Regions from separate parts of the Rhodoplanes azumiensis genome, predicted to be linked through region 2. Evidence: predicted binding sites of a transcription regulator. Region 2 holds the regulator's gene; the other holds the start of a gene.
The links. The regulator LexA, encoded in region 2, represses DNA repair genes until DNA is damaged. The targets are predictions, from matches to a motif close to TGTTCNNNNTGTGTTCNG.

Region 1: ACFSOX_RS19860 (ImuA family protein) is a predicted target of LexA. The motif match lies at 2,042-2,059, and genes of this name have one in related genera.

The regions. Positions count from the first base shown of each region.
Region 1 is NZ_JBHUIW010000027.1:79,151-83,551, reverse strand. Features, by position in the region: gene ACFSOX_RS19865 (Y-family DNA polymerase) at 1-1,310, opposite strand, end outside; gene ACFSOX_RS19860 (ImuA family protein) at 1,192-2,028, opposite strand; gene ACFSOX_RS19855 (DUF2865 domain-containing protein) at 2,291-3,025, opposite strand; gene ACFSOX_RS19850 (L,D-transpeptidase) at 3,174-3,893, opposite strand; gene ACFSOX_RS19845 (hypothetical protein) at 4,269-4,401, opposite strand, start outside.
Region 2 is NZ_JBHUIW010000012.1:41,166-45,566, reverse strand. Features, by position in the region: gene uvrA (excinuclease ABC subunit UvrA) at 1-688, opposite strand, end outside; gene lexA (transcriptional repressor LexA) at 1,196-1,912, opposite strand; gene ACFSOX_RS11870 (molybdopterin molybdotransferase MoeA) at 2,156-3,373, opposite strand; gene moaC (cyclic pyranopterin monophosphate synthase MoaC) at 3,373-3,915, opposite strand; gene trpC (indole-3-glycerol phosphate synthase TrpC) at 3,963-4,401, opposite strand, start outside.

The DNA.
Region 1 (4,401 bases), on a different contig from region 2:
ACGCCCTCGGCGTCGAGCCCGACCTGCCGGGCCTCGCTGCGCTCGGTCATGAGCGCGCCGAGCCGCACCAGGTCGAAGCCGAAGCCGGGATCCCACGGGTCGCCGACGGCGAGCCGGTCGGCGAACAGCCGCACCATGCGGGCGGGATCGCGCAGCGGCGCGCCGGTGCCGACCGCGATACGCACGACCCGGCCGTCGGTGCGGAACAGCGCCGCCTCGAGAATGCGGGCCCCCTCGCCGCGCGTCTCCAGCACCCGGACGAGCCGGCCGCCGAGGACTTCCAGCGTGGCGAGCACGTCGCGTTCCAGCAGCACGGGCTCGGCGAAGGTCTGCTCGGCCACGCAGGCGGGCAGCGGCCGGCGCGGCGAGATCGGCACCTCGGCGAGCCCGCGCGCCGCATCGAGGGCCTCGAGGAGGCCGTCGAACCGCGCCGCCAGCGTGGCGCGCGGCAGCGCCAGGACGTCGGCGATGCGCTTCAGCCCCACCTCGGCGAGCGAGGCGACCATGCTTCGGGGCAGCCGCAGCGCGGCGAGCGGCAACGGCGCCAGCGCCGCGTCCTGGCCGTCGGGGGGAACGAGGAGGATGGGATCCCGTCTGTCCGGAGATCCGGGCCAGGCAGCCGAAGAGCCCCCCACCCCCAACCCCTCCCCGCCATTCGCTGACGCGAACGGGAGGAGGGGAGCAGAAGCGCTGCGGCTCCCCTCCCCCCGCGAGCGAAGCTCGTGGCGGGGAGGGGTCGGGGGTGGGGGGCGCCGCGCGGCACAGACGCCGTAACGGGCAACGGCAAAAGCGCACCCAGGCGTATCGGCGATGGCGATGCGAGCCGCGAGGCCGCCGGCGGCGAGGCGGGCGTGAAGGGCGGCGGCGAGCGCCGCCTCGCCGCCGAACAGATGGGCGCAGCCGGTGATGTCGAGCAGGAGCCCGTCGGGCGGATCGAGCGCCACCAGCGGCGTGAAGCGGTCGCAGGCCTCGGCGACGGCGTCGAGCAGCGCGGCGTCGGCGTCCGGATCGTGCGGCACGACCACGAGACCGGGATGGCGGGCGCGGGCGTCGGCGACCGTGGTGCCGACCGTCAGGCCGAGCTTTTGCGCAGCGTCGCTCACGGCGGCGATGCGCTGCGCCGATCTTATCGTCTCGGCCGTGACCAGCGGCTCAGCCGCCGCGGCGGCGTGGCCGGCCCCCGTCGCGGCCTCACCTGGTCCGGCGGGCCGCGTCTGGGTGCGACCAATCCGGTCGGTCGACAGGCGCCTCAGCCACAGGGAGAGGAACCGGCGCGTCGCGCCGGGCGGGCTCGCGGAAGACATGCTCATGGTGATCCCAGACGAGGAGCCAGCGGCCGGTCGGGCCGCGGCGGTTCCGCAGGACGGAGAGGAGGACGGCGGGCTGGCCGAGGCCGCCGAAGCCGTCGGGCAGGCCGGGCGCGGCGGCGATCTCCAGCCGGGTCGCGGCCGGGCTCGCCAGCGCCGCGGCGCGGTGGCGCAGCAGCAGGCCGAGACCGCCGCCGGCCGCGGCGGCGAGCGACAGCCGGCGCAGCGCGACGAGATCGAGGGCGCGGTCGTCGAAAAACTCGCCGACCACCACGGCGAGGCCCCGGCAGGCCAGCGCCTCCTCCATGGCGAAGGCGGCGTCGCGCTCGCGCGCCACCGCGATCTCGACCAGCCGGACCGGCGACAGGCCGAGCGCCGCGACGCCCGGACCGTAGAGCCGCCCCGCCTCGCGCCCGGCGAGGTCGGCCTGGATCCACAACACCTCGCGGCGGGCGAAGCGGCGCACCGTGGCGAGCGCATGCACGGCGAGCGCCAGCACGGTGCCGGCCGCGGCGGCGAGGTCGCGTGGCGCCGCCGGCACGATTTCATGCAGGACGCCCAGCGCGATCCCGCCGCCGAGCGCCCGGTCGAGCGCCGGCACGCCGAGGGCGAGCACCGAATCGGCGGCATCCGCGGGCGCCGGCCGGTGCGCCTCGAGGGCGGCGACCCGGCGTCGGAGCGCACGCAAGATCTCGCCCGCATCGCGGGGCGGCATGGTCACGATCGGCCCTCTTTGTTCCTGATATGTTCTTATGGATTCCGGAAAGCCCGGCGCGAGTCAAGGACGCTCGGGCACGGATGCCGGGACGGTCGGAGAGGGTCGCTGGATCGTTAAAATTTTCGGACGGGCGAGGGGCGCCACGCGATTCCGCGACGTCGTCGCCGGGCGCGACCCGACGCCCCGTCGTCCTGCGCAGAAACGCGCTTGGCCCCGAGCCGGATGGATGTGCGGGTCTTCGCCCGCGCATGACGGCCGCGGGCGATCACAGCCCGCGCTTGGGGGCGCCGAGATCCTTGGCGACCCGGAGATTGCGCAGCTTGCTGCGGATGTCGGCCGAGACCAGGGGCGAGCGCCGGATCGGCGTGAAGTCGGCGGCGCGGTGCCGCGAGCCGCCGACGCCCTGGTAGACCTTCAGGCCGTCGTGCGTCGCCACCACGTCGCCGGCTCGCAGCGTCGGATCGGCGGCGATGTCGACCTTGACGAGGCCGAAGGCGTCGCGGCCGTTGCAGGTGCAGCCGTCGACCAGCTCCTTGCGATAGCGATGCGCGGTCGAGAGGCCGGCGTAGCGGCTGCCGTCCGGGGCGACCGCCTGATCGATTCCGGCGCCCTCGAACACCTTGGTGCGGCTCGCCGGGCAGAAGGCGCTGCACAGCTTGGCCGGCGACACGGCGGCGGGCGCGGTCAGCGGGAAGAAGCGGCCGTCGCACAGGCGCACGCAATAGGCCGTGACGGCCGGGGCAGCCTCGGGGACGGTCCCCCCCGGCGGCAATGCGCCGGCGTCGGGAGAGCCCGTCGGCGGCGCATAGGCCATCACCGGAGCGGCGCGCGGCGGGCTGCGCCCGAACGGGGCGCCGGTGCCGAAGATGCTCTCGAACACGCCGCCGGACGCCGCCGGCGTCCAAGCGGGCGTCCAAGCGGACGTTCGGGACTGGGCGGCCGCCGGCAGCGGCGCGGCGAGGCCGAGCAGCAGAACGGCGCCGGCCGGAAGCAGACGCATCCGGAAGACTGACTTGGATCGAGAGGGCATCGCGGTCGCCGAAAGCCCACGCGAGGCACGCGGGCGGAAAACGATCATCGAAAAGAACGAGGCGTCGCATGCGGACGCGGCGGGGCCCTGAGACCCCGCCGCTTCATCGCGAAACAGATCAGTTGATGCGGGCGCCGGCCCGGGTGTCGGCCGTGCGGGCCGACGGCGCCGAGATGCCGGCGACGCCACGCGACGACATCGGCAGCACGACCACCTTGGCGCCCGTCTTCACCCGGCCGTAGAGGTCGATCACGTCCTCGTTGGCGAGCCGGATGCAGCCCGACGACACACGCTGGCCGATGGTGTCCGGGGCGTTGGTGCCGTGGATGCGATAGACCGACGAGCCGAGATACATGGCGCGGGCGCCGAGCGGGTTCGAGGGGCCGCCGGCCATGAAGCGCGGCAGATAGGGCTGACGGGCGATCATCTCCGCCGGCGGATGCCAGTCCGGCCACTCGGCCATACGGGTGATGTGCTCGACGCCCGACCAGGTGAAGCCCTCGCGGCCGACGCCGATGCCGTAGCGCATCGCCTTGCCGCCCGGCATCACCAGGTAGAGATAGGTGTTCGGCGTGTCGATGATGATGGTGCCGGGCGCCTCGGCGCCCGCATAGGACACGACCTGGCGGCGCAGATGCGCCGGCGTGCTGGCGCGCGGCGCCGTCTCCTCGACCCGGTCGTCGCGGATGTAGCGGTCGATCGAGGAGGAGCGATAGCCGTCGGGCGCGAACAGCGACAGCGGATCGGCCTTGGCGGGCGCGGCGCTCATTCCGGCGATCCCGAGGGCGAGCGCACCGACCGCACCGATGACGAGAGAGAGCTTCGCGGAGCGAGCCATGTCCATCCCCCTGTTGTTCCCCGGCATTGACTGCCGCCGAGACAACCGGCGAAGCGCGAAAGAGTTCCCGGCCGTTAAGGAAGAAAATTAAGCATCCCTTAAAGCGACCGCAGAAAGCGGGGAGCCGCGACGTGATCAGATGAGGGTGTGACGTGACGATCCGGCGCGAGCCTCACGTCTCCTCACAAAAGTCCATGAAAGCCGCTCGGGCACGCTCTTTCACCTCTCCCCGCTGGGGAGAGGGAGCCACGCCGCACTCGCAGATCCTCGGTGCCATTCTGACAGTCCGATGCGCACCAAACAAAACGGCCGGGCGCTGGCCCGGCCGTTCCGATCAGGTCTCGTGTCGGTGCCGCGCGCGCTCGCGGACGACTCTCACATCAGCGCGGCGAGCTTCACGTTGGTCTGGCTCGGCGCCTCGACCAGGCACTTGCTGAGGATGTGGGCGAGCTGCGGCGCGGCGATCGGGCTGGCGGCCGGGTCGCAACCCTCCGGGATGCGCGGGCGG
Region 2 (4,401 bases):
TCGTCGCGATGTCGGGACGTACGACGATGCGGTCCACCACCACGTCGATGTCGTGCTTGAACTTCTTGTCGAGCGCCGGCGCCGAGGCGATCTCGTGGAAGGCGCCGTCGATCTTGACCCGCTGGAACCCCTTCTTGAGGAGCTCGGCCAGCTCCTTCTTGTACTCGCCCTTGCGGCCGCGCACGAGCGGCGCCAGCAGATAGAGCCGCGTCCCCTCCGGCAGCGCCATCACCCGGTCGACCATCTGGGACACGGTCTGGCTCTCGATCGGGAGACCGGTCGCCGGCGAGTAGGGCACGCCGACGCGCGCCCACAGGAGACGCATGTAGTCGTAGATCTCGGTGACGGTGCCGACCGTCGAGCGCGGGTTCTTGGAGGTGGTCTTCTGCTCGATCGAGATGGCGGGGGAGAGGCCGTCGATCTGGTCGACGTCCGGCTTCTGCATCATCTCGAGGAACTGGCGCGCATAGGCCGACAGCGACTCGACGTAGCGGCGCTGGCCCTCGGCATAGATGGTGTCGAAGGCGAGCGAGGATTTGCCCGAGCCCGACAGGCCGGTGAAGACGACGAGCTTGTCGCGCGGCAGGTCGACGTCGACGTTCTTCAGATTGTGCTCGCGCGCCCCCCGGATGGAGATCAACCGCCCGTCGGGGCGGCGGGAGCGCGACGTCTCGCTTCGATCGGTCATACGGAGTCCAGACAACGGCGTGCGGTCACGAATCTTGCGGTCACGGGCCTTGCGGTCACGGGCCTTGCGGTCATGGTCCGAGTCAGGGTCCAAGTCACGGTCCGAGTCACGGTCCGAGTCACGGCTCGGCCGCGGGTCGGCGGGCGGCCGCGGCGGGCTCGGAACGTAGAAAGAACGCCGGGCGAGCACCAGCGAAAAGCGCGCTCCCGGCGGTCCCCGGCACCCTGCCGACGGCTTTGCGGTACGATCATGGCACGCGGGCCGGATCACCGCGCCGGCGCGGATCCATGGTGGTGGCCGCCGGGGCCGGTGCCCCCGGTGCCCCAACTCGCGCCGGCGTTCGGCGCGCCCGTGCCGCACCACCGCCGCGACGCACCCGAGGCGGCCGCCCACGGCCCATCTCGACATGCGGACGCGAGCGTCCGCATGGGCACGGATCGGCACGGGACGCCCCGGCGGACGATGCGGGCCTCCGCGTCGCGGCCGGCGCGGCCGGCGCAGGGCGGCTCAGTACCGCCGCATCAGGCCGACGAGCTTGCCCTGGATGCGCACCCGGTTGGGGGGAAGGATGCGCACCTCGTAGGAGGCGTTGGCGGGCTCCAGCGCGATCGAGGCGCCGCGGCGGCGGAAGCGCTTGAGCGTCGCCTCCTCCTCGTCGACCAGGGCGACGACGATGTCGCCCGTGTCGGCGTTCTCGGAGCGGCGGATCAGGGCGATGTCGCCGTCGAGGATGCCGGCGTCGATCATCGAATCGCCACGCACCTCGAGGGCGAAATGGTCGCCGGCGCTCAACAGCTCGGGCGGCACGTTGACGATCGAGCTCTTGGTCTGGATCGCCTCGATGGGGGTGCCGGCGGCGATCCGGCCCATCACCGGCACGGCGATCGGGCGGGCCGTGTCCTCGTCCTGCGGCTGCGGGGCGGGCGGGCGAACCCGGCCGAGATTGCCTTCGATGACGCTCGGCGTGAAGCCGCGGGCGCGGCCGCCCGCCATGACGCCGTGGCCGACCGATTCGGGCAGCTTGATCACCTCGATGGCGCGCGCCCGGTTGGGCAGGCGGCGGATGAAGCCGCGCTCCTCCAGGGCCGTGATCAGGCGGTGGATGCCGGACTTGGAGCGCAGGTCGAGCGCGTCCTTCATCTCGTCGAAGGACGGCGGCACGCCGCTTTCCTTCAGGCGTTCGTGGATGAACCGCAACAGCTCGAACTGCTTCCGCGTCAACATGCGTCGTCCCCCGGGGCTTGCTCAGGCAGTGCAACGCAGCCGCCTAAACAAATCATGAACATACCCTATCTGTTCGGCATGTGTTCCGCAACCTTTTAATGCCGGCCGGGGGAATCGACAGGTCACGGCGAATGTTGGTTAGCCCTAAGGCCTGGTTCAGGCGAGCAAAACCGTGCACCCGGGGGAACGCGAGCGCTGCGCCGGCCGATCGACCGTGTCCGATCGGCGCGGCGGCGCGGCCGGTCAGGCCGGCAGACGAATCACGCGGCAGGGGCCGCCGGCCGTGACGGCGGGCGCGTGCGGCGGCCGCATCAGCAGCCCGTCGGCGAGGCCGAGCGGGGCGAGCAGCGAGGAGTCCTGGTCCGTCACCGGCGTCGCGACGAGGCGGCCCTCGGCGTCGGTCGAGAGCGTCGCGCGCAGAAAATCGGCGCGCTCGTCGTTGGCCTTCAGGTCGGCGCCGGCGACCGCCGGCTCGTCCGCGATCGCGAGGTCGGCGCGGCCCTGCAGACGGCGCAGCAGCGGCACCAGAAACAGGACCGCGGTGACGAAGGCGGACACCGGATTGCCGGGCAGCCCGAGCACGTGGATGTCGCCCAGCCGTCCGCTCATCAGCGGCCGGCCGGGCCGCATGGCGATCTTCCAGAAGGCGAGCTGCATGCCCTCGGCCGCGAGCGCCGACTGGACGAGGTCGTAGTCGCCGACCGAGGCGCCGCCGGTCGTCACCAGCACGTCGACGTTTTCGGCGCGGGCGCGGCGGATCGCCGCGACGGTGTCGTCCAGCCGGTCCGGCACGATGCCGAGATCGAGCGTGTCGGCGCCCTCGTGGCGGGCCAGCGCCGCGATGGCGAAGCCGTTCGAGTAGACGATTTGTCCCGGCCCCGGAGGCGTACCGGGCGGCACCAGCTCGTCGCCGGTCGCCAGCAGCCCGACGCGGGGCCGCCGATGCACCGTCACGGCCGGGTGGTTCATGGCGGCGGCGAGTGCGAGGTCGCGCATCGACAGGCGGCGGCCCGCGCGGAGCAGAACCGTGCCGGTCGAAAAGTCGCGGCCACGGCTGCGGACGTGGCGGCCGCGCATGCCCGCGGCGGCCGAGAAGGTGACGGTGTCGCCGTCGCGGGTGGCGTTCTCCTGCACGACCACGGTGTCGGCGCCGGCCGGCATCACGCCCCCGGTGAAGATGCGGGCCGCTTCGCCTTGGCCGACCGTGCCGTCGAACGGCCGCCCGGCCGGCACCTCGCCGATCACCCGCAGCCGGGCGCCGGGCGCCGTCACGTCGGTGAACCGCACCGCGTAGCCGTCCATGGCGGAGACGTCGTCGGGCGGCTGGGTGCGCAGCGCCGCCAAGTCCGCGGCGAGCACGCGGCCGTGGGCGTCGCCGACCGGCACGTCCTCGGCCGGCAGCGGCACGGCCCGTTCCAGCACCCGGGCGAGGGCGTCGGCGACCGACAGGGGCGGCGCCATCAGGCGTCTCCGCCGTCGCCGACGGCTTGGTCGGTGCCGGGCTGGTCGGTGCCGGGCTGGTCGGCGCGAAAATGGCCGGACTTGCCGCCCTGCTTCTCCAGGAGCCGCACGCCCTCGATGCGCATGCCGCGCTCCACCGCCTTGACCATGTCGTAGATGGTGAGGCACGCGACCGAGACGGCGGTGAGCGCCTCCATCTCGACGCCGGTCTGGCCGGCGACCTGCACGGTCGCGGTCACGCGCAGGCCGGGCAGAGCGGGCTCGGGCGTGATCTCCACCTCGGCCTTGGTGATCATCAGCGGATGGCAGAGCGGGATCAGCTCGTGGGTCTTCTTGGCCGCCATGATGCCGGCGACGCGGGCGACGCCGAGCACGTCGCCCTTCCTGGCGTCGCCGCGCAGCACGAGATCGAGCGTCGCGGCCGTCATCACGACGCGGCCTTCGGCGACGGCGATGCGCTTCGTCGAGGCCTTGTCGGAGACGTCGACCATGCGGGCCTCGCCGCGCGCGCCGATATGGGTGAGCTGCGGCTCGTCGGTCATGCTGGGGTCCGGGTTGGTTCGCGGAACGGTGTGGTCGTCGGGCGCGATCACTCGGCCGCGGGCGCGGCGGCGCCGCGGCCGAGGAGCGCACGGGTCGCCGCCGTCACGTCGGCCTGACGCATCAGGCTCTCGCCGATCAGATAGGTCGAGATGCCGACGCGGGCGAGACGGGCGAGATCGGCGGGCGTGAAGATGCCGCTCTCGCCGACCAGCACGCGGTCCTTGGGCACCAGCGGCGCGAGCCGCTCGGAGACCTCGAGCTTCGTCTCGAAGGTCTTGAGGTCGCGGTTGTTGATGCCGAGGAGCCGCGAGGAGAGCTTCAGGGCGCGCTCCAGCTCGGTTTCGTCGTGGACCTCGATCAGCGCGTCCATGCCGTGCTCGGCCGCGGTCTCCTCCAGGTCGCGGGCGGTGCGATCGTCGACGGCCGCCATGATGATCAGGATGCAGTCGGCGCCGAGCGCGCGCGCCTCGACCACCTGATAGGGG